3 regions of the Streptomyces sp. f51 genome follow, and region 2 is predicted to be linked to each of the others. Evidence: riboswitches for the same ligand, from Rfam matches in the RefSeq annotation. Region 2 holds a riboswitch; each other region holds the start of a gene.
The links. Region 2 has a riboswitch for cobalamin ahead of WJM95_RS21710 (ribonucleoside-diphosphate reductase subunit alpha). Riboswitches for the same ligand answer to the same signal wherever they lie in the genome.
Positions count from the first base shown of each region.

Region 1: it holds a riboswitch for cobalamin, as region 2 does, so the genes downstream of both, WJM95_RS06690 (cobalamin biosynthesis protein) here and WJM95_RS21710 (ribonucleoside-diphosphate reductase subunit alpha) in region 2, are expected to answer to the same signal.
Region 3: it holds a riboswitch for cobalamin, as region 2 does, so the genes downstream of both, WJM95_RS00105 (CbtB-domain containing protein) here and WJM95_RS21710 (ribonucleoside-diphosphate reductase subunit alpha) in region 2, are expected to answer to the same signal.

Region 1 is NZ_CP149798.1:1,482,800-1,492,806, forward strand. It holds gene WJM95_RS06665 (hypothetical protein) at 1-1,410, opposite strand; gene WJM95_RS06670 (alpha/beta fold hydrolase) at 1,613-2,740, opposite strand; gene WJM95_RS06675 (class II aldolase/adducin family protein) at 2,821-3,552, opposite strand; gene WJM95_RS06680 (inorganic phosphate transporter) at 4,047-5,288, shown strand; gene WJM95_RS06685 (hypothetical protein) at 5,308-5,526, shown strand; cobalamin riboswitch at 5,688-5,831, shown strand; gene WJM95_RS06690 (cobalamin biosynthesis protein) at 5,937-6,920, shown strand; gene WJM95_RS06695 (cobyric acid synthase) at 6,917-8,512, shown strand; gene cobN (cobaltochelatase subunit CobN) at 8,509-10,007, shown strand, end outside.
Region 2 is NZ_CP149798.1:4,950,484-4,960,490, reverse strand. It holds gene WJM95_RS21730 (GntR family transcriptional regulator) at 370-1,134, shown strand; gene WJM95_RS21725 (DUF3311 domain-containing protein) at 1,290-1,553, shown strand; gene WJM95_RS21720 (sodium:solute symporter family protein) at 1,550-3,160, shown strand; gene WJM95_RS21715 (GNAT family N-acetyltransferase) at 3,271-3,789, shown strand; cobalamin riboswitch at 3,842-3,991, shown strand; gene WJM95_RS21710 (ribonucleoside-diphosphate reductase subunit alpha) at 4,124-6,505, shown strand; gene WJM95_RS21705 (ribonucleotide-diphosphate reductase subunit beta) at 6,505-7,518, shown strand; gene WJM95_RS21700 (putative Ig domain-containing protein) at 7,898-9,988, shown strand.
Region 3 is NZ_CP149798.1:20,754-30,760, forward strand. It holds gene WJM95_RS00080 (methylmalonyl-CoA mutase family protein) at 1-1,620, shown strand, start outside; gene scpA (methylmalonyl-CoA mutase) at 1,620-3,794, shown strand; gene meaB (methylmalonyl Co-A mutase-associated GTPase MeaB) at 3,791-4,774, shown strand; gene WJM95_RS00095 (hypothetical protein) at 5,209-6,060, shown strand; gene WJM95_RS00100 (CbtA family protein) at 6,146-6,904, opposite strand; gene WJM95_RS00105 (CbtB-domain containing protein) at 6,925-7,146, opposite strand; cobalamin riboswitch at 7,184-7,328, opposite strand; gene WJM95_RS00110 (enoyl-CoA hydratase/isomerase family protein) at 7,399-8,472, opposite strand; gene WJM95_RS00115 (cupin domain-containing protein) at 8,607-9,116, opposite strand; gene WJM95_RS00120 (Rrf2 family transcriptional regulator) at 9,259-9,693, shown strand; gene WJM95_RS00125 (DsbA family protein) at 9,738-10,007, shown strand, end outside.

The DNA of each region.
Region 1 (10,007 bases), 3.5 Mb from region 2:
TCAGCTTCCTCCGGTGTGCACCTGGAAGGCGGCCCTGCGTACGGCCTTGGCGAGCGCGGGGTCGGGGTGGGCGGCGGCGAGCGCGACCAGCACCTGCACCGTGCGCGGGTGTCCGACCGCCCGCACCTCGTCGAGGAGCGCGGGAACGGTGGGCTGCACCGCGGACTCCAGATGCCGGACGAGGAGCGGGGCCTCGCCGTGGTCGGCGACGGCGGCGGCGGTGTCGACCCACAGCCAGGTGGACTCGGCGCGGGTGAGGACCTCGTGGGCGTCCTCGGGGTCGTAGCCGTCGTGCTCGGCGAGCCAGAGCAGGGCGTAGGGGCGCAGCGGCGTCTCCTCGACCACGGCACGCACGTCCGGCTCGGCGGGGGCGCCGACCACGCGCAGGGCCTCGAAGGCGAGGCCGCGGGTGAGGGCGTCCTCACCGCGGGCCGCGGCGATCAGTTCGGTGACGGCGCCGCCGACCGTGCGGGCGGCGAGCCAGGCGCGGTACTCGGCGCGGGCGGCGTTGGGGCGGAGCTGGGCGCAGCCGCGGAGCATGTCCTCGGCGGACTGCTCGATGTTCCCGGCGGGACTCTGGGCGGCGACGCAGATCTGCTCCAGCTTGACCCAGACCGCCCAGCTGCCGAGCGCGGTGAGGGTGGCCTGTCCCTCGCCGCAGGTCAGCGCGCCGACGGAGGCGAGGGCCTCCAGGGCCCAGTCGAGGAGCGGGGCGAGGGGGGCGTCCGGGACCTCCGCGGGCTCGGGGGCGGGGTCGGTCCCGGGGTCGGGGCCGTAGGAGATCTCGCAGCGCTCGGTGCGCAGTTCCGTGACGCGCTGCCCGAGGAGGTCGAGCAGCTGGTCCACGGGGACGGGTCCGGCGGAGAGCTGGAGGAAGGAGAGGACCTGGGGCATCGCGGAGACGACCTCGGCGACGGCCGCGGGCTCGCGGTCCGCCGGTTCGGGGTACGCGAGGGACCAGGCGTCGAAGAGGGCGACCCAGCCGCGCAGGACGGCGCTGTCGTCGCGGCTCCAGGCGCGCAGCCGCCATCCGGGGCGGGCGTCGCCGCCGTGCACCTCGATGAGGCCGGCCAGGCGGGCGGTGTCCCAGTCGGCGCGGACCTGGACCGGGGTGAGTCCGAGATCGGCGGCGGCCCGTTCGGCGGTGGCGTCGGAGAGGGTGCCCTTGCCGTCGGGGTTCGCGCCGTCGCGCCCCGGGCGCAGGGCGGCGTCGGCCCAGCGCGCCACGCGGGCCGCGTCGGACAGGCCGGTGCGCGCCATGCGGGCGAGTTCGGCCGGCGGCGGTGTGCCTTCCGGCGGTCGCGGTGCGGGGCGGCGGGTGCGGCGCTGGGTCACCGCTCGGGGGGCGGTCGCGAGGGACCGCGGGCTGACGAGTCGGAGCCTGGAGTCGCGCGGGTTACGGGACGTCACGGGTGCAGTCTTGCGGTTGACAGTCCGAAAACCCAAACGGAATGCCCTCGCAGGCCACGGGGGCGGCGGCAGCGGGGCCCCGCCGGGGTGCCCGGCACGCGGGAGAGCGGGCCGGGCACAGTGGCCGGGACGCCGACCGGAAGCGGGTTCCCCGTGCCGGCCCGGGGGCCGTGGCGGTGGGCGTCCGGTGGGGTGCCGCGGGCTACATGAGGGGGGTGAGGAAGCGGCGCAGGGCCTCTTCGTAGGCCGCCGGTCCCGCGTTCCACATGGCGCCGTGCGGGGCGTCGGGGACGGTGTGCAGGGTGACGAGGTCGGGGCGGCTCGCGGCCAGGCGGCGGGAGGCGCCCCAGGGGGCGATGCGGTCGTCCGGGCCGTGGACCAGCAGGGTCGGCACCTTGACCTGGTCGGGGTGCGCGGCGTGCGCGATGCGGTCTCCGCGTACGCCGGTGCGTCCCTGTGCGGCGCGCACCGCGAGCGGCAGCAGGAAGCCGGGGGTGTGGCGGGCGCCGGCGAGGGCGCGCAGGGTGGTCTCCCAGTCGAGGACGGGCGAGTCCAGGACGAGTCCGGAGATCCGCTCGCGCAGCGCGGAGTGGGCGGCGGCGCGCAGGGCCATGGTGGCGCCGGTGGACCAGCCGTAGAGGACGACGCGCTCGGCGCCGAACCGCACGGCGTAGCGGATGGCCGCGTCGAGGTCGCGCCACTCGGTCTCGCCGAGGTGGTTCAGGCCGTCCGGCGGGCGGGGTGCCCCGAGGTCGCCGCGGTAGGCGAGGTCGAGGACGGGGAAGTGCCGGTCGTTCAGGAACCCCATCAGGTTCATGGGGTGTTCCCGGGTGGCGCCCAGGCCGTGGACGGTGATGACCCAGGTGTCGCGGACCGCGGGCACGAACCAGGCGGGCAGGGCTCCGAGTTCTCCGGGCACGTCGACGTCGGCGTGTTCGAGTCCGAGGGCGGACCCGGGGTCGCCGACGTACAGGTTGGGGGTGAGCCACACCTTGTCGCCGGGCTCCAGGGATCCGTGCGTGACGCGTTCCAGGGTGCGGACGACGGTGTCGGCGGTGTGGGGCACGGAGTTCTGGAGGGGGCCGACGACCGCGTGGGAGCCGTCGCCGGCGAGGCCGTAGGTTCCCGGGCGCCGGGAGGCGAGGGCCCTGGTGAGGGTGATCCCGCCCGACGTCGTCGCGTGCACGGTGAGCCGGGGCTCGGTGGGCAGGGGCTTGCCGGGCCTCGTCTTCAGCGCGGCGTCGCTGGCCAGCCGGCCCGCCGCCACGGAGGCCGCGCCCGCGGCTATGGCTACGGTGACGGCCGCTGCCGTGGCTCTTAGGGTGCGCACCCGACCAGTTTCCCGGGGTACCGGCCCATCGGCCAGCGGAGACGCCTCCAGGGGTGACGCCCGGCACTCGCGCGGGGGGCTCAGCCCTGTTGGCCGTAGCCCCTCAGCCGCTCTCCCGCGTCCGCCAGTTGCTCCGGTGAGAGCAGTGCGGGGGTGAGGCCGGGGACCGAGGAGGCCAGGAGCCAGACGCGGCACATCCATTCCAGCTGGGCCGTGCGGTCGTAGGCCTGGTCGAGCGAGGCCCCGTGGGCGATGGTGCCGTGGTTGCGGAGGAGGCAGGCGGTGCGGCCGTCCAGAGCCCTGAGCGTGTGCGCGGCCAGCTCCGGTGTGCCGTAGGCCGCGTAGGGGGCGACGCGGAGGGGGCCGCCCATGGCGGCCGCCATGTAGTGGACGAGCGGGAGTTCGGGGACGAGGAGCGAGACGGCCGTCGCGTGCGGCGCGTGGGTGTGGACGACGGCCCGTGCCTCCGTGCCGCGGTACACGGCGAGGTGCATCGGCAGTTCGCTGGTCGGGCGCAGTGTGCCGAGGACCTGCCCGCCGTCGAGGCCGACGCCGACGATGTCGTCGGGGGTGAGCCGGTCGTAGGGCACGCCCGTGGGGGTGACGAGGACGGTGGCGCCGACGCGGACCGAGACGTTGCCGGAGGTGCCGACGACCAGTCCGTCGGCGACCGTGCGGCGGGCCGTCGAGACCAGTTCGTCCCAGGCCCGCCGGAGGGTGTCCCGGTCCTCCGCCGGGGGCGGTTCGCCGGGGCCGCCCGTCGTCCGTCGGTGCTCGTGTCCGTCCCGCGCGTCCCGGTGCCGCTCAGTCATGACGCGATCCTGCCAGCCACGGCCTTCCGCGCACCCCGTACGGGCGGGCTCCGGGACGTATACGACCCGCCAAGAGCCCACGGTTGTATGTGATTTGAGTCACATCAGACCAACGGATCATCGACGTTGCCGAGGTCGGACATTTGCCGCGGATCACACCGCGTGGTCGACCCGCTACGGCGCCGGGGGCGCCCGAACACCCTCCGCCGGGCGACCCCTTCGGGCCTTCGGGCGGTGTGACGACGGCTACAACCTGGGCGTGACACGGATCTCGTCACCTGAACCCCCCTCAGACCGGGCCGCGGACCCCGGGCCCGGACCCCAAGCGGAGTACGGAATTCCGAATCCGTTCGAACCCACCGAACCCCGCCCCAACACAAGCGGAATGCCATTCCACCGTTCGGGACACCACGACGTCCGGCTCAGTTCATCTTCCGTTCACCCAGGTTGCCTACGGTCCACCTGCCACTGACGTCCAACAGAAGCCTGGGTAAATGGAACACATCACGCTCCTCCTCGGAATCGTGATCGTCACCGCTCTCGTGTTCGATTTCACGAACGGTTTCCACGACACCGCCAACGCGATGGCCACCACCATCTCGACCGGCGCACTCAAGCCCAAGGTCGCGGTGGCCATGTCCGCCGCCCTCAACCTTGTCGGCGCCTTCCTCTCCGTCGAGGTCGCCAACACGATCTCCAAGGGCCTCGTCGACGAGGCCGGCATCCGGCCGGAGGTGATCTTCGCCGCTCTGGTCGGCGCGATCCTCTGGAACCTGGTGACCTGGCTCGTCGGACTCCCGTCCAGCTCCTCGCACGCCCTCATGGGCGGCCTGGTCGGCGCCACCATCGCCTCCGCCGGTACCGGCGCCGTGCACGGTGACGTCCTGGTCGGCAAGGTGCTTCTGCCCGCCGTCGCCGCCCCGATCGTCGCCGGTCTGGCCGCCATGGTCGCCACCCGGCTGTCGTACAAGCTGAGCGGTGACACCGACACCAAGGCCACCAAGAAGGGGTACCGCGCCGGCCAGATAGCCTCCGCGGGCCTGGTCTCGCTGGCCCACGGCACCAACGACGCGCAGAAGACGATGGGCATCATCACCCTGGCCCTGGTCGCCGGTGGCGCCGTCGCTCCCGACTCCGACCCGCCGGTCTGGGTCATCCTCTCCGCCGGTCTCGCGATCGCGCTCGGCACCTACCTGGGCGGCTGGCGCATCATCCGCACGATGGGCAAGGGCCTGACCGACCTCCAGCCGCAGCAGGGCTTCGCCGCCCAGACCAGCGCGGCCACGGTCATCCTGGCCTCGTCGCACATCGGCTTCTCCCTCTCCACCACGCACTCGGTCTCCGGTTCCGTGATGGGCGCGGGCCTCGGCCGCAAGGGTGGCGTGGTCCGCTGGTCCACCGCGAAGCGCATGGTCGTCGCCTGGGTCCTCACCCTGCCCGCCGCCGCCCTGGTCGGCGCCGGCGCCGAATGGGTGACCGGTTTCGGCGCCTGGGGCACCGCGCTCGTGGCCGTCTTCCTGGTGGGCTCCAGCTTCGCGATCTGGCGCCGCTCGCGCCGCGAGGTGATCGACCACAACAACGTGAACGACGCCGAGGAGCCCGCGGGTGTGGTGACGCAGGCCATCGCCGCCGTCACCCCGCCCCCGGCCGGTTCCGTGGCCGAAGGCCTCACGGCCACCATCCCGGCTCCGGCCGAGCCCACGGCGAACCCGTCGGCCCAGTCCCGAGTGGCCTGAGACCAAAGGAAGCAACAGCATGAACATCGACTGGTCAGCCCTCGGGTCCGTCTTCGGGGTCAGCCTCGGAGTGACCGTGGCCCTCGTCGCCCTCTTCACCCTCGGCGTCGCCGGCCTCGCCAAGAAGGAGTCGGCCCAGGGCGGTTCCGCTGTCGCGGCGGCCACCGGCGCCTACGTCTGCTTCGCGGCCTGCGCCGCTGCGGTGGCGTACGGCATCTCCCTGATCATCACCAAGTAGCCCGCCACAGGGGCCTGTCGCGACGGCAGGCCCCGGCGGCCCGGAACCGGGCCGGGCCGAGCGGTACCGCGCGTGGGGTGCGGGACGGATCACCGTCCCGCACCCCACGCGTATGTGGGCCTGCGCACACTGTCCCTCCGCAGGTCAACAGCCAGTTGACGGCCGTTCGCACCCCGTGGTGGACTGCCGGAGCCAAGTACGGCGGCATGAGAGGAAGCCGGTGCGAATCCGGCGCGGTCCCGCCACTGTCATCGGGGAAGAAACTCCCCGGGAGCCAGGAACTCTCACCGCCGGTCTCGTCGAACCAGGGCGTGGACACCCTGAGTGAGGACATATCGCCATGCGCGGCTGCCCGTTGCCCGTTTCGCTGAGTACGAGGGTTCCGCTCCACCCCACGGCCGGCTGACCCCGTGCGTGCCGATCGCGTCTTCGCGTACGGCGCCGCCGCCGGCCTTCTCGGCGACCTGCTGCTCGGCGATCCCCGCCGAGGGCATCCGGTCGCCGCGTTCGGGCGGGCCGCCGCCGCCGTGGAGCGCGCACTGTGGCGGGACCACCGGGGGTGGGGCGCCCTGCACACCGCCGTCTGCGTGGGCGGTGCCACCGGACTCGCCGCGCTCGCGAGCCGCCGCGTACGCCCCTCGCGTACCGCCTCGATCGCCCTGACCGCGGCCGCCACCTGGTCCGTCGTCGGAGGGACCTCCCTCGGCCGTGAGGCGCGGGCCGTCGGCGGCGCGCTCGCGGCCGGTGACCTCGGCGCGGCCCGGGAGCGGCTGCCGCATCTGTGCGGACGCGACCCCCAGGCCCTGGACGCCGACGGGATCGCGCGCGCGGTCGTCGAGTCCGTCGCCGAGAACACCTCCGACGCCGTCGTCGGGGCCCTGTTCTGGGGCGCCGTCGCCGGTGTGCCCGGGCTCGTCGCCTTCCGCGCCGTGAACACCCTCGACGCCATGGTCGGGCACAAGTCCCCCCGCTACCGGCGCTACGGCTGGGCCTCCGCCCGGCTCGACGACGTCGCCGGCTGGCCGGGGGCCCGGCTGACCGCCGTCCTCGCGGCGGTGGCCGGATCCGACCCGCGCGGTGCCGTGCGCGCCTGGCGGACGGACGCCCGCAGGCATCCGAGTCCCAACGCCGGTCCCGTGGAGGCCTCGTTCGCCGGCGCGCTCGGCGTACGGCTCGGCGGCACCCTCTCGTACGGCGGACGGGTCGAGCACCGGCCCGTGCTCAACGGCACGGGGCGGGCCGTCCAGGTCCACGACATCGAACGGGCCGTACGGCTCTCCCGGCGGGTCGGCTGGCTCGCGCTCGGGGTGAGCGCCGCCGGCCGGATCCTGCTCACCGGAGCCGGACGGGCCCCGGTTCCGGTTCCGTCCACCAGGAAGGGGCGCACCGCATGAGCGGCGGGCTGCTGATCGCCGGGACCACCTCCGACGCGGGCAAGAGCGTCGTGACCGCCGGGATCTGCCGGTGGCTGGTGCGCCAGGGCGTCAAGGTCGCGCCCTTCAAGGCGCAGAACATGTCGCTGAACTCGTTCGTGACCCGCGAGGGCGCCGAGATCGGGCGCGCGCAGGCCATGCAGGCGCAGGCCGCCCGCGTGGAGCCGACCGCGCTGATGAACCCCGTGCTGCTCAAGCCCGGCGGCGACCGCACCAGTCAGGTCGTCCTGATGGGCAGGCCGGTGGGCGAGATGAGCGCGCGCGGGTTCTTCGGGACGCCCGGGGCCCTGACGGACCCCCCTCCGGGCAGCGCCCCGACCGGGGACCGGCTGCGCGGCGGGCACCGGGAGGGACTCCTCGCGACCGTCCTCGACTGTCTTGAGCGGTTGCGGGGCACGTATGACGCGGTGATCTGCGAGGGGGCCGGCAGTCCGGCCGAGATCAATCTGCGGCGTACCGACATCGTGAACATGGGGGTGGCGCGCAACGCGGGGCTTCCCGTGCTCGTCGTCGGCGACATCGACCGGGGCGGGGTGTTCGCCTCGTTCTTCGGGACGGTCGCGCTGCTGTCCCCCGAGGACCAGGCGCTCGTCGCCGGGTTCCTCGTCAACAAGTTCCGCGGGGACGTCAGCCTGCTGGAGCCGGGGCTCGACATGCTGCACGGCCTCACCGGGCGGCGCTCCTACGGCGTGCTGCCCTTTCAGCACGGGCTCGGCATCGACGAGGAGGACGGCCTGCGCGTCTCGCTGCGCGGGGCGGTCCGCGAGTCGGCGGTCTCCTCCCCCGTCGGCGAGGACGTCCTGCGGGTCGCCGTCTGCGCGGTCCCGCTGATGTCCAACTTCACCGACGTCGACGCGCTGGCCGCCGAACCCGGCGTCGTCGTGCGGTTCGTGGACCGGGCCGAGGAACTGGCCGACGCCGATCTCGTCGTCGTGCCCGGGACCCGGGGCACGGTCGGGGCGCTCCGGTGGCTGCGCGAGCGCGGCCTCGCGGACGCCATCGCGCGCCGGGCCGCCGAGGGGCGTCCCGTCCTCGGCGTCTGCGGCGGCTACCAACTCCTCGGCGAGCACATCGAGGACGACGTCGAGTCCCGCGCCGGCCGTGTCGACGGGCTCGGACTCCTGCCCGTACGCGTGCGGTTCGCGCGGGAGAAGACGCTGGCCCGTCCGGTCGGCGAGGCCCTCGGCGAGCGCGTCGAGGGGTACGAGATCCATCACGGCGTCGCCGAGGTCACCGGCGGCGAGACCTTCATGTCCGACGCCGCGGGAGCAGGTCTGGACGGCTGCCGGGTCGGCTCCGTCTGGGGCACGCACTGGCACGGCTCCCTGGAGTCGGACGGTTTCCGGCGGGCCTTCCTGCGCGAGGTGGCCGCCACCGCGGGCCGCCGCTTCGTGCCGGCCCCCGACACGTCGTTCGCGGCGCTGCGCGAGGAGCAGCTGGACCGGCTCGGCGACCTGATCGAAGAACACGCGGACACGGACGCGCTGTGGCGGCTCATCGAGTCCGGCGCGCCGCGAGGACTGCCCTTCATTCCACCGGGAGCACCCGCATGAGCACTGTGTTGTTGTTGTCGACCGCCGACACGGACCTGCTGGCCGCCCGCGCCAGCGGCGCCGCCTACCGGATCGGCAATCCGACCCGGGTGGACGTCACCGGCGAACTCCCCTCGCTGGTCGAGGGCGCGGACCTGGCCGTCGTACGGCTGCTCGGCGGGAAGCGGGCCTGGGAGGACGGTCTGGCCTTCCTGAAGGCGGCCGGGATCCCGACCGTGCTGCTGGGCGGCGAGTCCGTCCCGGACGCCGAGCTGATGGCCGAGTCGTCGGCGCCCGCGGGTGTGGTCGCGGAGGCGCTGCGCTATCTGGTCGAGGGCGGTCCCGCCAACCTCGGCGAGCTGGCCCGGTTCCTGTCCGACACCGTGCTGCTGACCGGCGAGGGCTTCGAGGAGCCGCACCGGACGGCCGAGTTCGGCGTGCACGGCGCGTTCGGGTACGCCGAGGGCCGGCCGACGGTCGGCGTGCTGTTCTACCGGGCGCACGAACTGTCCGGGAACACCGCCTTCGTGGACACCCTGTGCGAGGCGATCGAGGCGCGCGGCGCCAACGCCCTTCCCGTGTACTGCGGTTCGCTGCGCGGGGCCGACCCCGGCCTGTACGAGATCCTGGGGCGGGCGGACGCGATCGTCGCCACGGTCCTGGCCGCGGGCGGCACGCACGCCTCGCAGGCGTCGGCGGGCGGCGACGAGGAGGCCTGGGACATCGGGGCCCTCGCCGACCTCGACGTCCCGGTGCTCCAGGGGCTCTGCCTGACCTCGTCGAAGGCCGCCTGGGACGCCTCCGACGCCGCCCTGTCCCCCATGGACGCGGCGATGCAGGTCGCCATCCCTGAGTTCGACGGCCGTCTGATCACCGTGCCGTTCTCGTTCAAGGAACAGGGCCCCGACGACGTCCCCGTGTACGTCGCCGACCCCGAGCGGGCCGCCCGGGTCGCCGGAATCGCCCTGCGGCACGCGGAGTTGAAGCACAAGCCGAACGCGGAGAAGAAGCTCGGGATCGTCTTCACCGCCTACCCGACCAAGCACTCGCGGGTCGGCAACGCGGTCGGCCTCGACACCCCGGCCTCCGCGGTACGGGTCCTCGACGCGCTCCGGGACGCGGGCTACGCCCTCACCCAGTACCCGGACAACGGCGACGAGTTGATCCACCGGCTGATCGCGGCCGGCGGCCACGACGTGGAGTGGCTGACCGAGGAGCAGCTCGCCGCCGCTCCGGCGCGGGTGCCGCTCGCCGACTACCGTGCCTGGTTCGACACCCTCGACCCGGCGTTGCGCGAGGGCATGCTGGAGGCCTGGGGCGAGCCGCCGGGCTCGCTCTACGTCGACGGCGACGACATCGTGCTCGCCTGCCTGGAGTTCGGGAACGTCGTCGTGATGATCCAGCCGCCGCGCGGCTTCGGCGAGAACCCGATCGCGATCTACCACGACCCCGACATGCCGCCGTCGCACCACTACATGGCCGCCTACCGCTGGCTGGAGAACAGTTTCGGCGCGGA
Region 2 (10,007 bases):
GGGGCCGGGACTGGACCAATGGTGTAGACCAGTACCCGGAGCTTGGCCTAGACCTAGGGGGGTGTCAAGGGTGTGTAAGCCCGTCCAGTCGGCCGTTATGGGACCTACATATGCAAGGACCTTTAAGTAGCCAAGCGGCACAAAATACGGCCGAGTTCGCGGCCTGCGAAGGAACCGCTCACGGACCGTGCACGGCGGCTCCGGTCCCACGGTCTGCGCGCGATGGACTAGACCAACGAGTGCGCCGACGGTATATAGAGGGGATCACGGAGCGTGCGGGGAACACGCGAACAGCAAGCCGTGCCACGATGTGAGCCGTGGCCGACGACATGGCGGTCGCATCGGCATCCGGAGCCGGGAAGGCAGAGCATGAGCACCGACGTCAGCAGTGCGGAGAACGAGGGTGGGGCGCCCATCCGTACCGCGCGCGTGCCCAAGTACTACCGCCTCAAGAAGCATCTGCTCGACATGACGGACACGCTGCCGCCCGGTACGCCGGTGCCGCCGGAGCGGACCCTCGCCGCCGAGTTCGACACCTCGCGGACCACGGTGCGGCAGGCCCTCCAGGAGCTGGTCGTCGAGGGCCGGCTCGAACGCATCCAGGGCAAGGGCACCTTCGTCGCCAAGCCGAAGGTCTCCCAGGCGCTCCAACTGACCTCGTACACCGAGGACATGCGCGCCCAGGGCCTCGAACCCACCTCGCAGCTCCTGGACATCGGCTACATCACCGCGGACGACGCACTCGCCGGGCTGCTCGACATCTCCGCCGGCGGACGCGTACTGCGCATCGAGCGGCTGCGCCTGGCGAGCGGCGAGCCCATGGCCATCGAGACGACCCACCTCTCGGCCAAACGCTTCCCGGCCCTGCGCAGGTCGCTGGTCAAGTACACCTCGCTCTACACCGCGCTCGCCGAGGTGTACGACGTCCACCTCGCCGAGGCCGAGGAGACCATCGAGACCTCGCTGGCGACCCCGCGCGAGGCCGGGCTGCTCGGCACGGACGTGGGCCTGCCCATGCTGATGCTCTCCCGCCACTCGCTGGACCGGCAGGGCGAGCCGGTGGAATGGGTGCGCTCGGTGTACCGCGGCGACCGGTACAAGTTCGTCGCCCGCCTCAAGCGCCCGCAGGACTGAGCGGTACGGAGCACTCCGCGGGCACGGGGCACACCCCCGTGCCCGACACGAACCCTCCACACCCGCCGCCGCGCTGCGGTGTTCCCTAAAGCCTGACCGTCCCCTAGATTGCCTGCGCGTTACCCAGGTGATCGATGAGGGGACGGAGACGACCTGTGTCAGACCTGCCCGAAGTGAAACCACCGGTGGTGACACCGGTGCGTGTGGTGATCGGCCTGTGCCTGCTCGCGCCCTTCGTGGCGATGCTGTGGGTCGGCTCCTACACGAAGACCGACCCGGCGTTCATCGGTATCCCGTTCTTCTACTGGTACCAAATACTGTGGGTGCCCCTCTCCACGCTGCTGACCGTGACCGCGTACCAGCTGTGGCGGCGTGACCAGCGGGCCCGCACCTCCGCGAAGGAGGGTGCGGAAGCATGAAAGACGGTGTGAACGGCGTCGCTCTCGGCGTCTTCATCTTCTTCTTCCTGGCCGTCACGGCCATGGGCTTCCTGGCCGCGCGCTGGCGCAGGGCCGCCGACGAGCACACGCTCGACGAATGGGGCCTGGGCGGACGGTCCTTCGGCACCTGGGTGACCTGGTTCCTGCTCGGCGGCGACCTGTACACCGCGTACACCTTCGTCGCCGTGCCGGCCGCGGTCTACGCGGCGGGCGCGGCCGGCTTCTTCGCCGTGCCGTACACGATCCTGGTCTATCCGCTGATCTTCACCTTCCTGCCCCGCCTGTGGTCGGTCTCGCACCGGCACGGCTATGTGACGACCTCGGACTTCGTGCGCGGCCGCTTCGGCTCCAAGGGCCTGTCCCTGGCCGTGGCCGTCACCGGCATCCTCGCGACCATGCCGTACATCGCGCTCCAACTCGTCGGCATCCAGGCCGTCCTGGACGTGATGGGCGTGGGCGGCGGCGCGTCCTCCAACTGGTTCGTCAAGGATCTGCCGCTGCTCATCGCGTTCGGTGTGCTGGCCGCGTACACCTACTCCTCGGGGCTGCGGGCGCCCGCACTGATCGCGTTCGTGAAGGACACGCTGATCTACATCGTGATCGCGGTGGCGATCATCTACATCCCGATCAAGCTCGGCGGCTTCGACGAGATCTTCAAGGCGGCGGGCGCCAAGTACACGGCCGCGGGCGCCGGCGGGCTCGTCCCCGCCGAGGCGGGCCAGTGGACGTACGCCACCCTCGCGCTCGGTTCGGCGCTCGCGCTGTTCATGTATCCGCACTCGGTCACCGCGACGCTGTCCGGCCGCAGCAGGGAGGTGATCCGCCGCAACACCACGATCCTGCCGCTGTATTCGCTGATGCTGGGCCTGCTCGCCCTGCTCGGGTTCATGGCGATCGCCGCCGGGGTGAAGGTCACCAACGGCCAGCTGGCCATCCCCCAGCTCTTCGAGAACATGTTCCCCGACTGGTTCGCGGGTGTCGCGTTCGCCGCCATCGGCATCGGCGCGCTCGTCCCCGCGGCCATCATGTCGATCGCGGCCGCGAATCTCTTCACCCGCAACATCTACAAGGACTTCATCAATCCGGCCGCGACCCCTCGGCAGGAGACCAGGGTCTCCAAGCTGGTCTCGCTCCTGGTGAAGGTGGGCGCCCTGGTCTTCGTCCTGACGATGGACAAGACCGTGGCGATCGACTTCCAGCTGCTGGGCGGCATCTGGATCCTCCAGACGTTCCCCTCGCTGGTCGGCGGTCTCTTCACCCGCTGGTTCCACCGCTGGGCGCTGCTGGGCGGCTGGGCGGTCGGCATGCTCTACGGCACGATCGCCGCCTACGGAGTGGCCTCCCCGACCCAGGCGCACTTCGGCGGCAGCGCGAAGGACATCCCCGGCATCGGGGAGATCGGTTACATCGGCCTGACGGCGTTCGTCCTGAACGCGGCCGTGGCCGTGGTCCTCACCTTCGTCCTCAGGGCGCTCAAGGCCCCGGAGGGCGTCGACGAGACCTCCCCCGGGGACTACACGGCCGACGTGGGCGATGTGGGCGTCGAGACCGAACTCCCGCCGGCGACGGCGGACGCGAGCCACTAGAGGACACCGGTACCGGCCCGCGGGGCCGGGTCCCACGTCAACCGCGAGCGACGGGCCGCCGGAGGAAAACCGGCGGCCCGTCGCCGTGCCGGTCGGGCACACTCGCCCGCATGGACATCGTCATCCGGCCGGCGCGGCCCGAGGAGTACCCCGTCATCGGCGAGATCACGGCCCGGGCCTATCTCGGGGACGGGCTGCTCGACTTCGGGGAGAGCGACGCGTACCTCGGAAGGCTGCGGGACGTCGAGAGCCGGGCGGCCGTCGCCGAGGTGCTCGCGGCCGTCGAGGGGGACCGGGTGCTCGGCAGTGTGACCTTCGTTGCGGACTCCGGGCCCATGGCCGACTTCGCGCGCCCCGGGGAGGCCGAGATCCGGATGCTGGCGGTCGCGCGCGAGGCGCGCGGCCGGGGCGCGGGCGAGGCCCTCGTGCGCGCCTGCGTCGCGCGGGCACGGGCCCTGGAGGGCTGCACGCGGCTCGTGCTGTCCACCCAGCGCACCATGCGCGGCGCCCACCGCCTCTACGAGCGCGTCGGCTTCACCCGTACCCCGGACCGCGACTGGAACCCCCTTCCGGAGCTCGACGACATCCGGCTGCTCACCTACGAGTTGGCGTTCCGGCACGCTGCGTAGCGCTCTTGGATGTCGAGCGGACACAACATGTGGGGGCAGTCCCGAAGCCCGGCACAAGATGTATGCTCATGGTCGCTGTCGCCGCAGGGGAATCCGGTGCGAATCCGGAACTGTCCCGCAACGGTGTACTTGTGCGTGTTCGCGTCTGCGTGTGCCCGTACTCGCGTCAGTCCGAGGACCTGCCGACAGCGCGCCCCGGCCGTCCGGCCCGGGTGCCGATGACGTCCGGGCCTCGCGGAATGGGCCGGTGGACGCGGTGCGCTGCTGCCCGAAAGCGCTCCCGTGTGCCCCCTGCCCGCCCGTGAGGCCCCGTGCCGAGCGAGGAGAGCCCCACGTGACCATCGCGCCAGCCGATCCGGCTTCAGTGACCGCGCAGCAGGCCCCGGTGGAGACCGACGGTCCCGGAACCGTGCTGCTGCGGACCCTGACGGATCTGACCGCCGACCTCCCCGACGCCGACCCCGGCCGGGTCGCCGCCGCGGCGCTGCGGGGCCGGTCCGCCCGTGCCGACGAGGCCGAGCTGCGCGAACTGGCCACCGAGGCGGCCGCGGGCCTCATCTCCGAGGACCCCGCCTACTCGCGGCTCGCCGCCCGGCTGCTCGCGGTCACCATCGCCGCGGAGGCCGCCTCCCAGGGCGTCACCACCTTCTCCGAGTCGGTCGCCGTCGGCCACCGCGAGGGCCTGATCGCCGACCGTACGGCCGCGTTCGTGGAGCTGCACACGGACCGCCTCGACACGCTGATCGACACCGAGGGCGACGACCGCTTCGGCTACTTCGGACTGCGCACGCTGCACAGCCGCTACCTGCTCCGGCACCCGATCACCCGCAAGGTCGTCGAGACCCCCCAGCACTTCATGCTGCGGGTGGCCTCCGGTCTCGCGGAGGACGACACCGTCCGCTCGGTGGACGAGGTCGCCGCGCTCTACCGGCTCATGAGCCGCCTCGACTACCTGCCCTCCTCCCCCACGCTCTTCAACTCCGGTACGCGGCACCCCCAGATGTCGTCCTGCTACCTCCTCGACTCCCCGCTGGACGAGCTGGACTCCATCTACGACCGCTACCACCAGGTGGCTCGGCTGTCGAAGCACGCCGGCGGCATCGGCCTGTCGTACTCCCGTATCCGCAGCCGCGGTTCGCTGATCCGCGGCACCAACGGGCACTCCAACGGCATCGTCCCGTTCCTGAAGACGCTCGACGCCTCGGTGGCCGCGGTGAACCAGGGCGGCCGGCGCAAGGGCGCGGCCGCGGTCTACCTGGAGACCTGGCACTCCGACATCGAGGAGTTCCTGGAGCTGCGCGACAACACCGGTGAGGACGCCCGGCGTACGCACAACCTAAACCTCGCGCACTGGATCCCGGACGAGTTCATGCGCCGGGTGAACGAGGACGGCGTCTGGTCGCTGTTCTCCCCCGCCGACGTGCCGGAGCTGGTCGACCTGTGGGGCGACGAGTTCGACGCGGCCTACCGCAAGGCCGAGGAGGCGGGCCTCGCCCGCAAGACGATCCCGGCCCGCGACCTCTACGGCCGCATGATGCGCACCCTCGCGCAGACCGGCAACGGCTGGATGACCTTCAAGGACGCCGCCAACCGGACCGCCAACCAGACGGCGGAGCCTGGCCACACGGTCCACTCCTCGAACCTGTGCACCGAGATCCTGGAGGTCACGGACGACGGCGAGACGGCGGTCTGCAACCTGGGCTCGGTCAACCTCGGCGCGTTCGTGACCGGCGGGGACATCGACTGGGAGCGGCTCGATCAGACCGTGCGCACCGCGGTGACCTTCCTCGACCGCGTGGTGGACATCAACTTCTACCCCACCGAGCAGGCGGGCCGCTCCAACGCCAAGTGGCGCCCGGTCGGCCTCGGCGCGATGGGCCTTCAGGACGTCTTCTTCAAGCTGCGGATCCCCTTCGACTCGCCCGAGGCCCGCGCGCTGTCCACCCGGATCGCCGAGCGGATCATGCTCGCCTCGTACGAGGCCTCCGCGGACCTCGCCGAGCGCAACGGTCCGCTCCCGGCCTGGGAGAAGACCCGTACCGCCCGCGGCGTGCTGCACCCGGACCACTTCGACGTCGAGCTGAACTGGCCGGAGCGCTGGGCGGCCCTGCGGCAGCGGATCGCCGAGGTCGGCATGCGCAACTCGCTGCTGCTCGCCATCGCGCCGACCGCCACCATCGCGTCCATCGCGGGCGTGTACGAGTGCATCGAGCCGCAGGTGTCGAACCTGTTCAAGCGCGAGACGCTGTCGGGTGAGTTCCTCCAGGTCAACTCGTACCTGGTGGCCGAGCTGAAGGCGCTCGGCGTGTGGGACGCGCAGACCCGTGAGGCGCTGCGCGAGTCCAGCGGCTCGGTGCAGGGCTTCACCTGGGTCCCGCAGGACGTCCGCGACCTGTACCGCACGGCGTGGGAGATCCCGCAGCGCGGTCTGATCGACATGGCCGCCGCCCGCACCCCCTTCCTGGACCAGGCCCAGTCGCTGAACCTGTTCCTGGAGACGCCGACCATCGGCAAGCTCTCCTCGATGTACTCCTACGCCTGGAAGGCGGGCCTGAAGACGACGTACTACCTGCGTTCGCGCCCGGCGACGCGCATCGCCCGCGCGGCCCAGGCGCAGGCGCGCCCCGAGACCGTCATCCCCGTCCAGCAGGCCGCCGACCCCGACGCCGTCGCCTGCTCCCTTGAGAACCCCGAGTCCTGCGAGGCCTGCCAGTAATGAGCTCAACCGAGAAGAACCTGCTCGACCCGGGCTTCGAACTCACCCTGCGTCCCATGCGCTACCCGGACTTCTACGAGCGCTACCGGGACGCGATCAAGAACACCTGGACCGTCGAGGAGGTCGACCTCCACTCGGACGTGGCCGACCTCGCGAAGCTGACGCCGGGCGAGCAGCACATGATCGGCCGGCTGGTCGCGTTCTTCGCGACGGGCGACTCGATCGTGGCGAACAACCTGGTGCTGACGCTGTACAAGCACATCAACTCCCCCGAGGCGCGGCTGTATCTGAGCCGTCAGCTCTTCGAGGAGGCGGTGCACGTCCAGTTCTATCTGACGCTGCTCGACACCTACCTTCCCGACCCCGAGGACCGCTCGGCGGCCTTCGACGCGGTCGAGAACATCCCCTCCATCCGCGAGAAGGCGCAGTTCTGCTTCAAGTGGATGGACTCGGTGGAGAAGCTGGACCGGCTGGAGACCAAGGCGGACCGCCGCCGCTTCCTGCTGAACCTGATCTGCTTCGCCGCGTGCATCGAGGGGCTCTTCTTCTACGGGGCGTTCGCGTACGTCTACTGGTTCCGCAGCCGGGGTCTGCTGCACGGCCTGGCGACGGGCACCAACTGGGTGTTCCGCGACGAGACGATGCACATGAGCTTCGCCTTCGAGGTCGTCGACACCGTCCGCAAGGAGGAGCCGGAGCTCTTCGACGACCTGCTCCAGGAGCAGGTGACCGACATGCTGCGCGAGGCCGTCGAGGCCGAGCTCCAGTTCGGCCGTGACCTGTGCGGCGAGGGCCTGCCGGGCATGAACACCGACTCGATGCGGCAGTACCTGGAGTGCGTGGCGGACCAGCGCCTCCAGCGGCTGGGCTTCGCCCCGGTGTACGGCTCCGAGAACCCGTTCTCGTTCATGGAGCTCCAGGGTGTCCAGGAACTGACCAACTTCTTCGAGCGCCGGCCCTCCGCGTACCAGGTCGCGGTGGAGGGCACCGTCGACTTCGACGAGGACTTCTGACGGCCGCGGTCGCCCTGACCGTTCGTCACCGGTGAAAGCCGGGCCGCCTGTTGCGGCCCGGCTTTCGTCACGTACTGCCCCCGCGCCTCCAATCGCCGTGCCAATCCCCTCCCATCAAGCGGCAAAGTTCTTCCGGCACGGCTGTTCGCACCTCGTTCCCCCCGGCTACGTTCTGGCCGTCCCGTCACGCCACGCACCGAGGGCACACCGGGACGACTGATTTGGCATGCCCATGACGTGTCTCTCCACGTTCACGCTACGCGCGTCACGGGCGTGCCGATTCAGAGCGCCGAGAACCCCACTTCCGGCCCTGGCACCGCGAACGGCCTCACCCGGGCCGAAGCGGCACCGGCCTCGAACCGATGGAGGCGACACCCCCATGCGTTCCCAGCGCCCGATACCCGCCGGCAGACCGGCCCGGAGCCTGCGAAGACTCCTCACCACCGCCCTCCCCGCCCTGGCGCTCGGCCTGGCCGGGTTCACCGCGGCCCCGCCCGCGAGCGCGCAGCCCGCGCCGGCCCCCCACGTATCGCGCACCACCCAGAACGCCCGGGCCCTCACCGACCCCTCCCGGCAGACGGTCCACGCGACCGGCAGGGCCGGCCAGAAGGTCGCGACCAAGCACCTGTGCGCCGAGGCGTCCAAGCCCGGCCAGATGTCCTGCTTCGCCCAGCGCCGTACCGACATCGCGCAGAAGCTCGCGGCGAAGGTCTCCCCCGACGCCGCCGCCGCGGTGTCCGGCCTCAGCCCGGCCAACCTGCACAGCGCCTACAACCTGCCCTCGACGGGCGGCTCCGGCATGACGGTCGCCGTGGTCGACGCCTACAACGACCCCAACGCGGCCTCCGACCTGGCCACCTACCGCTCGCAGTACGGGCTGTCCGCCTGCACCGTGGCGAGCGGCTGCTTCAAGCAGGTCAGCCAGACGGGCTCGACCACCTCGCTGCCGACGAACGACACCGGCTGGGCGGGTGAGGAGGCGCTCGACATCGACATGGTCAGCGCCGTCTGCCCCAACTGCAACATCATCCTCGTCGAGGCGAGCTCCGCGAACGACTCCGACCTCGGCATCGCGGAGAACGAGGCGGTCGCGCTGGGCGCGAAGTTCGTCTCCAACAGCTGGGGCGGCTCCGAGTCCTCCTCGCAGACCAGCGAGGACACCTCGTACTTCAAGCACCCGGGTGTCGCCATCACCGTCTCCTCGGGCGACTCCGCCTACGGCGCCGAGTACCCGGCGACCTCCCAGTACGTGACCGCCGTCGGCGGAACCGCGCTGAGCACCTCCTCCGGCACCCGCGGCTGGACCGAGTCGGTCTGGAAGACCAGCAGCACCGAGGGCACCGGCTCGGGCTGCTCCGCCTACGACGCCAAGCCCGCCTGGCAGACCGACACCGGCTGCACCAAGCGCATGGAGGCCGACGTCTCCGCGGTGGCCGACCCCGCCACCGGCGTGGCGGTCTACGACACCTACGGCGGCTCCGGCTGGGCGGTCTACGGCGGCACCAGCGCCTCCTCGCCCATCATCGCGGGCGTGTACGCGCTCGCCGGCACCCCCGGCTCCAGCGACTACCCGGCGAAGTACCCCTACTCCCACACCTCGAACCTGTACGACGTGACCAGCGGCAACAACGGCTCCTGCTCCACGTCGTACTTCTGCACCGCGGGCACCGGCTACGACGGCCCGACCGGCTGGGGCACCCCCAACGGCACGGCCGCCTTCACCTCGGGCACCAGCACCGGCAACACCGTGACCGTCACCAACCCGGGCAGCCAGTCCACGGCCACCGGCGGCTCGGCGAGCCTCCAGATCTCGGCGAGCGACAGCGCGGGCGCGACCCTCACCTACAGCGCCACCGGACTGCCGACCGGTCTGTCGATCAGCAGCTCGACCGGTCTGATCTCCGGCACCGCGAGCACCGCGGGCACCTACGCGGTCACCGTCACGGCGAAGGACAGCACGGGCGCCTCCGGTTCGGCCTCGTTCACCTGGACCGTCAGCACCTCGGGCGGCGGCACCTGCACCTCGGCGCAGCTGCTCGGCAACCAGGGCTTCGAGTCCGGCGCCACCGTGTGGAGCGAGACCAGCGGTGTCATCACCAATGACACCGGCGAGGCCACGCACGCCGGCTCCTACGACGCCTGGCTCGACGGGTACGGCTCGACCCACACCGACACGCTGTCCCAGTCGGTGACCGTCCCCAGCGGCTGCAAGGCCACGTTCACCTTCTACCTGCACATCGACACGGCCGAGACCAGCACCAGCACGGCCTACGACAAGCTCACCGTCACCGCGGGCTCCACCACGCTCGCGACCTACTCCAACCTCAACAAGGCGACGGGCTACGCGCAGAAGAGCTTCGACCTGTCCTCCTTCGCCGGTTCGACCGTCACGCTGAAGTTCAGCGGCGTCGAGGACTCCTCGCTCCAGACCAGCTTCGTCGTGGACGACACCGCCCTGACGACCAGCTGACGCACGCGGGGGCCCCGGT
Region 3 (10,007 bases), 4.9 Mb from region 2:
GACACGGCCGCCGACGCCGGTTTCCCCGGCTTCGCCCCCTTCGTCCGGGGCGGCAGGCCCGAGGGCAACACGGCGGGCGGCTGGGACGTACGGCAGCGGCACACGGCGGCGGACAACGCCCTGGTCCTCGGCGACCTGGAGAACGGCGTCACCTCGCTGTGGCTCACGGTCGGCGCGGGCGGCATCCCGGTCACCTCGCTCGACGCGGTCCTGGACGGGGTGTACCTCGACCTGGCGCCCGTCGTCCTGGACGCGGGAGCCGACGTCGAAGCGGCGGCCGAGGAGTTGCTGCGGCTGTACGCGGCGCGCGGTGTCGCGGCGGATGCCGCGCGCGGCAACCTCGGCGCGGACCCGCTCGGCCACGAGGCACGCACGGGCGTGGCCACGGACCTCGACACGGTCGTCCCGCTCGCGCTGCGCTGCGCCCGCGAGTACCCGGGACTGCGGGCGCTGACCGTCGACGCGCTCCCGTACCACGAGGCCGGCGGCTCGGCCGCGCAGGAGCTGGGGGCCTCGCTGGCGACCGGTGTCGCCTATCTGCGCGAGCTGACCGAAGCGGGCCTGTCCGTCGAACAGGCCTGCGCCCAGCTGGAGTTCCGGTACGCGGCGACCGCCGACCAGTTCCTGACGATCGCCAAGCTGCGCGCGGCGCGCCGGCTGTGGGCGCGGGTCGCCGAGGTGTGCGGGGCGCCCGCCGCGGGTGCGCAGACGCAGCACGCCGTGACCTCGCCGGTGATGATGTCGCGCCGTGACCCGTGGGTGAACATGCTGCGCGCGACCATCGCGACGCTCGCGGCCGGTGTGGGCGGCGCCGACTCCGTCACCGTCCTGCCCTTCGACCACGCGCTCGGTCTGCCGGACGCGTTCGCGCGGCGCATCGCCCGCAACACCTCGACGATCCTCATCGAGGAGTCGCACCTGTCCCGGGTGATCGACCCGGCGGGCGGCTCCTGGTACGTGGAGAAGCTGACCGACGAACTCGCCCACGCGGGCTGGGAGTTCTTCCAGGGCATCGAGCGGGACGGCGGCCAGGCCGCGGTGCTGCGCTCGGGCCGGCTGGCGCGCGACCTGGCGGACACCTGGGCGGCCCGTTCGGTGAAGCTCGCCAAGCGGCGCGAACCCATCACCGGGGTCAGCGAGTTCCCGCATCTGGCGGAGCGTCCGGTGGAGCGCGCGCCCGCTCCCGAGGCGCCGTCCGGCGGTCTGCCGCGGGTGCGCCGCGACGAGGCGTACGAGGAGCTGCGGGCCCGCTCCGACGCGCATCTCGCCGCCACCGGGGCCCGTCCCCGGATCTATCTGGCCACGATCGGACCCGCCGCCGCGCACACCGCGCGCAGCACCTTCGTGGCGAACCTGTTCCAGGCCGGCGGCATCGAGCCGGTCACGGAGGGCTCGTTCGCGGACAGCGGCGCCACCGAGGCGGTCCTGTGCTCCAGCGACGCGCTGTACGAGGAGCAGGCCGCGAGCACGGCCGAGGCCCTCGCCGCGGCCGGGGCCCGGCACGTCTTCCTGGCTGGCCGCCCCGCGGACCACGCCGGGGTCGACTCCTACGTCTTCGCGGGCTGCGACGCCGTCGCCGTCCTCTCCGCCACCCTCGACCGCATGGGAGTGTCCTCCTGATGGGAATCCCCGACTTCTCCGGGATCGACCTGGGGACCCCCACCGCCGAGGGCGGCGCCGACGAGTGGAAGGCCGCCGCGGGCAAGGCCACGGGCGCCGGTGACACGTTCTGGGAGACCCCGGAGGGCATCGCGGTCAAGCCGCTGTACACCGGCCGTGACGTGGAGGGCCTGGACTTCCTGGAGACCTACCCGGGCGTGGCGCCGTACCTGCGCGGTCCGTACCCGACGATGTACGTCAACCAGCCCTGGACGATCCGCCAGTACGCGGGCTTCTCCACGGCCGAGGAGTCCAACGCCTTCTACCGCCGCAACCTCGCCGCGGGCCAGAAGGGTCTGTCGATCGCCTTCGACCTGCCCACGCACCGCGGTTACGACAGCGACCACCCCCGGGTGACGGGCGACGTCGGCATGGCGGGCGTGGCCATCGACTCCATCTACGACATGCGGCAGCTCTTCGACGGCATCCCGCTGGACAAGATGACCGTGTCGATGACGATGAACGGCGCGGTGCTGCCCGTCCTCGCGCTGTACATCGTGGCGGCGGAGGAGCAGGGCGTACCGCCCGAGAAGCTGGCCGGAACCATTCAGAACGACATTCTGAAGGAGTTCATGGTCCGCAACACCTACATCTACCCGCCGAAGCCATCGATGCGGATCATCTCCGACATCTTCGCGTACACCTCGCAGCGGATGCCGCGCTACAACTCCATCTCCATCTCCGGGTACCACATCCAGGAGGCGGGCGCGACGGCCGACCTGGAGCTGGCGTACACCCTCGCGGACGGTGTGGAGTACATCCGGGCGGGGCGCGAGGCGGGCCTGGACGTGGACGCGTTCGCGCCGCGGCTCTCGTTCTTCTGGGCGATCGGCATGAACTTCTTCATGGAGATCGCCAAGATGCGGGCGGCGCGCCTGCTGTGGGCCAAGATGGTCCGCCAGTTCGACCCGAAGAACTCCAAGTCCCTCTCCCTGCGGACCCATTCGCAGACGTCGGGCTGGTCGCTGACCGCGCAGGACGTGTTCAACAACGTCACGCGTACGTGTGTGGAGGCCATGGCCGCGACCCAGGGGCACACCCAGTCGCTGCACACCAACGCCCTCGACGAGGCGCTGGCCCTGCCCACCGACTTCTCCGCGAGGATCGCCCGCAACACGCAGCTGCTGATCCAGCAGGAGTCCGGCACGACCCGGGTCATCGACCCGTGGGGCGGCAGCGCGTACATCGAGAAGCTGACCTACGACCTCGCCCGGCGTGCCTGGCAGCACATCGAGGAGGTCGAGGCGGCGGGCGGCATGGCGCAGGCCATCGACGCCGGTATCCCCAAGCTGCGCATCGAGGAGGCGGCGGCCCGCACCCAGGCCCGCATCGACTCGGGGCGCCAGCCGGTCATCGGCGTCAACAAGTACCGCGTGGAGACCGACGAGCAGATCGACGTCCTCAAGGTCGACAACTCCTCCGTGCGCACGCAGCAGATCGAGAAGCTGCGCCGGCTGCGGGCCGAGCGCGACGGCCGGGCGGTCCAGGAGGCGCTGGAGGACCTGACGCGGGCGGCGGCCGGTGAGGGCAACCTGCTGGAGCTGGCGGTGCGCGCGGCCCGCGCGAAGGCCACCGTCGGCGAGATCTCCGACGCGCTGGAGAAGGTGTACGGGCGGCACGCGGGCCAGATCCGTACGATCTCCGGGGTGTACCGCAACGAGGCAGGGGAGTCCCCGTCCGTGGACCGTACCCGCACGCTGGTGGACGCGTTCGAGGAGGCCGAGGGCCGGCGCCCGCGCATCCTGGTCGCCAAGATGGGCCAGGACGGTCACGACCGCGGCCAGAAGGTGATCGCGACGGCCTTCGCCGACCTCGGTTTCGACGTCGACGTCGGCCCGCTGTTCCAGACGCCGGGCGAGGTGGCCCGGCAGGCGGTCGAGGCGGACGTGCACATCGTGGGCGTCTCGTCGCTGGCCGCCGGACACCTCACCCTCGTACCGGCGCTGCGCGAGGAGCTGGCGGCCGAGGGGCGTGAGGACATCATGATCGTGGTCGGCGGGGTGATCCCGCCGCAGGACGTGCCGACGCTGCTGGAGATGGGCGCCGCGGCGGTCTTCCCGCCCGGGACGGTGATCCCGGACGCGGCGTACGACCTCGTCCAGCGGCTCTCTGCCGACCTCGGGCACGACCTGTGATCGAACTCGACACCTATGTCAAGGGTGTGCTCGACGGGAAGCGGGCGCTCGTCGCCCGCGCCATCACGCTCGTCGAGTCCACCCGGCCCCAGCACCGGGCGCTGGCACAGGAGTTGCTGACCGAGCTGCTCCCGTACAGCGGTCAGGCGCGGCGGATCGGTGTCAGCGGGGTGCCGGGTGTCGGCAAGTCGACGTTCATCGACGCGTTCGGCACGATGCTGACCTCGCTCGGACACCGGGTCGCGGTGCTCGCCGTCGACCCGTCCTCCAGCCGTACGGGCGGCTCGATCCTCGGCGACAAGACGCGGATGGAGCGGCTCGCCGTGGACCCGGCCGCGTTCATCCGGCCCTCCCCCACGGCCGGGACGCTCGGCGGGGTGGCGAAGGCGACCCGCGAGTCGATCGTGGTGATGGAGGCGGCCGGCTACGACGTGGTGCTGGTGGAGACGGTCGGCGTCGGACAGTCCGAGACCGCGGTCGCCAACATGGTCGACTCCTTCCTGCTGTTGACGCTGGCCCGTACCGGGGACCAGTTGCAGGGCATCAAGAAGGGTGTCCTGGAGCTGGCGGACGTGATCGCCGTCAACAAGGCGGACGGCCCGCACCAGCGGGACGCGCAGTCCGCCGCCCGTGAACTGGCGGGCGCGCTGCGGCTGATGCACGGCAAGGACGCCGTCTGGACGCCGCCGGTGCTCAGTTGCAGCGCCCGGGAGGCGGCAGGTCTCGACACCGTCTGGGACCGGCTTGAGCAGCACCGGAAGCTGCTCGACTCGACCGGCGCGCTCGCCGGGAAGCGGCGCGACCAGCAGGTGGACTGGACCTGGACCATGGTCCGGGACGAGCTCCTGGGCCGTCTGCACGCCGATCGGGCGGTACGGGCCGTCGCTCCCGATCTCGAACGGCAGGTCCGCGAGGGCGGGTTGACGGCGACGCTCGCGGCGGAGCGGATTCTGAAGGTCTTCGGCGGCGAGAGCCGCTGACTCGAACGGCGGTGGCGGGGCAGGTCGGAGCCCGGCCACCGCTCGGACCCGCGGTCGCGGGCCGGACACCGCACCCGTGCTCCGGCCCCGCCCGCCGCGGCGCCGGGTGACCGCTCGAACGGTCCCCGAAGCGGCCGCGGCCGCCGGGCGCACCGCACCTCATGAACACGGGCCGCCCGGCCGCCGTACACAGGAGCACCGGAAACCTTCCGGTGCTCCCACTCTTTGGCCCTCAGGCGTCTCGCCCCCGGGCCTTCGAGCCGGACGGTCGTTGCTATCGGGCGAGGTGCAGACGGTGCCGAGAACCAGAGTGGGATCAGCACGGGCGCGGTACGTCAATACGTATGCCGCGCGTGTTCAGGACGCGTTCAGGTTGACCTTGTCAAGGTTCGACAGAGATCAAATCCCCCACACACCGCAGGAGCACCCTTTTGATGACGCAGTCCGTGATGAAGAAGCTGCCCGAGGTGACTCTGGCCTTCTGGATCATGAAGATCGCCGCGACGACCCTGGGTGAGACGGCGGGTGACCTGTTCGCCCAGACCCTCAAGCTCGGCTACTTCGTGACCACGATCATCCTGTTCCTGCTGTTCGTCGTGACACTGGTCGTCCAGCTCAGGTCCCGCCGGTACAACCCGTTCTTCTACTGGACCGTGATCCTGTCGACCAGCATGGCCGGCACCACGATGTCCGACTTCATGAACCGCGACGCCAGCGCCAAGTACCTCTCGGGCGGCGCCACTTCGCTCGGCTGGGGCCCGCAGGGGCTCGGTCTGGGCTACCCCGAGGGCGCGGCCATCCTGATCTCGCTCCTCCTGGCGATCTTCCTCGCCTGGAAACTGAGCGGGATGACCTTCCAGATCCGGGACATCGTCACCTTCCGCGGCGAGGCCCTGTTCTGGTCGGCGATCCTCGTCTCCAACACCCTCGGCACGTCGATGGGCGACTTCCTCTCCGACAGCTCCGGCCTCGGCTATCTGGGCGGGGCGCTGCTCGTCACGGGGCTGCTGGCGGTGCTCGTCGCGCTGATGAGGGTTCCGTCGGTGTCGAACGTCCTGCTGTTCTGGATCGCGTTCGTCCTCACCCGCCCGCTCGGCGCGACGGCCGGCGACTTCCTCACCAAGCCGCTCGCCAAGGGCGGACTCGACCTCGGCACCGCGGGCTCGTCGGCCGTGCTGCTCGTCGTCCTGTTCGGCCTCATGGCCTACGCGCAGGTCCAGGAGCGCCGGGGTGCCGAGCCCGGTCCGGAGGCGGAGGCGGTCCGGCAGGAGGCCGGCAGCCGGTGAGACCGGCCTCGGGCCCGTCTCCGCGGGCATGACGTGAAAGAGCCCCTCGGACGGTTCCGAGGGGCTCTCTCACGTACTGGAGGACTCAGCCCGCAGTCGGAACCGTTCGCCCGGAGGCGACGGCCGCGGGCTTGGGGTTGAGCATGCGTTCGGCCAACTCGCCGAAGACCAGGCCGAATCCGGCCCACAGGACGGTCTGGATGGCCAGGGCGGAGAGCCTGAACCGCCACAGCAGGGTGGCCGGGAAGTCCTTCGGCACCTCGTTGATGACGGGCAGGAACGCGTAGGCCAGGCCGATCGCGACGGCGAAGGCGGCGACCGCGGTGACGGTGGCGTACCAGGTGCCGAGGCTCGGGGCGAGGCGCTTGCCGAGGATGGTGGCACCCACCGCGAGGAGCACGCTGAGGACCATCATCAGGAAGTACAGGGCGGTCCGCTTGCCGATGGTGTCGGGGTCGCCCACCGACGGCGGGTTGGCCGGGTACTTCAGGAACGGCACGACGTACACGGCCAGGAGCGCGGTCCCCGACAGCAGGAGCGCGGTCGCGCGCGGGCCGAAGCGGCCCACGCGGCCGAGCGCGAAGCAGTAGGCGAGGGCCGCGATGCCGCCGAAGGAGACGCCGTAGACGAGGACGCCGGTGGCGAGACCCGCGGTGGACTGGAGGCTGCGGGAGACGAGTTCGACCTCGTGCCCGTGTGCGTGGGAGTGGGCCTCCTCGAAGCCGATGGCGCTGTCGACGGTCGGTTCACCGAGCAAGTAGGCGACGACCAGGGCGAGTACACCGGCCGCCAGGCCGGCGAGCATGCCGCGCACGAGCAGGTTTCTTACCGTTGCGGAGTTCATGATGAGCGCTCTCCCTCGCGTCAGTGGCAGGGGAAGCCGAGCAGGTGGCGGGCGTCGTGGACCCACTCGTGGACGTCCTCGCCGGAGACGACGGAGGTGGCGCCCTGTTCGGCGCCGACGAAGTACAGAAGGACCAGCATCAGGATGCCGAAGAAGACCGCCCAGGGGACGATCGCACCGATCGGCAGCTTGGCGGGGAGAGCGGAAGGGGTGGCTGTCGGCGGAGCGACGGTCTGCGCCATGGCAGGACCTCCTCGGGAGTTCGCGTCCCATCTCGGTGGTGCACAGGATGTCGTCTACGGGTCTGACTCACGCGGCGCCCGGTGTGGCCGGGCGTCGCGCTCACAGTGGCGCGACCGTGCCGGATTTCCGCCGGCTTCCGTCTTGACGTCATCGATATCGCACCGACCGTACCGTGTGCCGCGCGGCTGGCCAAGACCGCGCCAACCGGGGTGATCTTCCTCTCGTCCCAGGTGACGGGTCCCCGCCGACCGTCAGAAGCCGCCGTCGGACAGCCCGAGTTCACGCTCGCCGAGCGGGGCGAAGAAGCGCTCGACGTCGGCGTCGGTGACCTCGTCGAGGGTGGCAGGGGACCAGCGCGGCCGACGGTCCTTGTCGATGATCTGGGCGCGGACGCCCTCCACCAGGTCGGGGGCGGACAGGGCCGCGCAGGACACCCGGTACTCCTGGTTCAGCACCGCCTCCAGGGATCCGAGCCTCCGGGCCCGGCGCACGGCGGTCAGGGTGACCTTCAGGGCGGTGGGCGACTTGCCGAGCAGGATCTCCGCCGTCTCCTTGGCCTCCGGGTCCCCGGCCGCGAGCAGTCGGCGGATGATCTCCTCGACCGTGGCGGCGCCGTAGCAGGCGTCGATCCACTCGCGCCGCTCCCCGAGCCCCGCCGGGGGCGCGGGCCGCGTGTGCGCGGCCAGTGCCTCCGCCACGGGCCGGTCCGCGAGGTCGGACATCAGCCGCGGCAGCGCGGCGGAGGGCACGTAGTGGTCGGCCAGTCCGCACAGGATCGCGTCCCCGGCACCGATCGAGGCGCCGGTCAGGGCGAGATGGGTGCCGAGTTCACCCGGGGCCAGGCCGAGCAGCCGGGTGCCGCCGACGTCGGGGACGAATCCGATGCCGGTCTCCGGCATGGCGACGCGCGAGCGTTCGGTGACGATGCGGACGCCGCCGTGCGCGGAGATCCCGACGCCGCCGCCCATGACGATGCCGTCCATGACCGCCACGTAGGGCTTGGGGTAGCGCGCGATCCGGGCGTTGAGGTGGTACTCGTCCCGCCAGAACGCGGCGGAGGCGGTGCCGTCCCCGTCCCGCGCGTCGTCGTGGACGACCCGGATGTCTCCGCCCGCGCACAGCCCGCGCTCCCCCGCGCCGGATACGACGACGATGTCGACGGCGGGGTCGTGCTCCCAGACGGTGAGCGCCTCGTCGATCCGGCGCACCATCGCGTGGTTGAGGGCGTTCAGCGCACGGGGCCGGTTGAGGGTGAGGTGGGCGGCCCGTCCGTCGGTGCGGAGCAGGACGGAGTCCTCGGCGCCCGGCGCCCCGGTGCCGTTCACTGGGACGCCTCCGCCGGACGGCCGGCCACGATGACGCGCATGATCTCGGTGGTTCCTTCCACGGTCGGTTCGATCCCGCCGGTCACGGCGATCTCCCCGCTACGGTACCCACCGGGCGACCGGGCCCCGTCCCGTCAGGCCTCCTCGCCCTCCCCGAGCGCGTACAGGCGCGGCAGGTTGACCACGATCGCCTCCTGGGTGCTGCGGGCGATCACGACGACGGCCTCCTCTTCGGAATCCGGGTTCTCCTCGCGGTGCGGAACGAACGGCGGCACGAAGATGTAGTCACCGGGCGAGGTGCGCAGGCGTACCTCCTCGGGCCCGTCCCCCGAGTCGTCGACGAAGACGAACTCGGGGTGCCCGCTCACCACGTGGATCGCGGTCTCGGACTCTCCGTGGTGATGGTCCGAGGACGCGGTGGAGGGGGCGACGTGGGTCTGGCCCATCCACAGCTTCTCGGATCCGACGGTGGTGCCGCTGACGGCGGCGAATCGGCGCATGCCTCCCGTCTGCGCCGTGTCGCCGTCGAGGGCGTCGGCGCGGATGTGGTGCAGACGGGCGCGCAGAGGGCGTCCGGACTGCGCTGCGGCGTCCGGGAGATGGGGGTGGAAACCTTCGCCTGGGGTCGTGGGCGGCTCGCTCATGGACGGGGACGCTAGAGCGGCCCGGAAAAGGATGTCAAGAGGTGTCCATTGCCATTCACCTGCGGCAATGTTCCCGCAATGTATGCGGGGAAGCGATGGAGACCCGGTCGGCGGACGCCGCCGTGTCAGGCATCATGTGCGCATGCATATCTCCGCGAAGGCGGACTACGCCACGCGGGCCCTGCTGGAGCTCGCCCGCGAACCGGCCCGCCCGCTCACCTGCGAGTCCATGGCCTCCTCACAGCACGTTCCGTTCCGGTTCCTCAAGTCCGTGGTGGGCGAGTTGCGCCGGGCAGGACTGGTACGCAGCCAGCGTGGTTGCGAGGGCGGGTACTGGCTCGGCCGGCCCGCCGACGAGATCACCCTGCTGGACGTCGTACGCGCCGTGGACGGTGAGCTGATCACCTTGCGGGGCGAGCCACTGGCCGGGCTCGACTACCCGGGGCCCGCCTCCGGACTCCCCGGGATATGGCGCCGTATCGAGGCCGACGCGGCGGCGGTGCTGGGCGGGACGACGCTCGCCGCGCTGCTGCCCGCCGGCGCGGCCGGGCGGATGGACCGGGAGGGAGCCGCGTGAACCGCGCCCCGGGCGGGACGGCGCCCGAGGCGGACGCCGGGGACATGGTGGAGGTCGTGGAGTACACCGACCCGCTGTGTCCCTGGGCCTGGGGATCGGAGCCGGTGTTCCGCGGGCTGCGCGCCGCGCTGGCCGGCCGGGTCCGCTGGCGGCGCGTGTACTGCGTCCTGTTCGAGGACGACGACGACCCGCCGCCCGACCCCGCCGCGGAGACCGCCTGGTACGCGCGGTACGTCGAGGACGTCGGCGCCCACACGGGGGCCCCGCGGGCGCGGCGGCTGAGCCGGGTCGCGGCGAGTTCCTGGCCCTCCTCG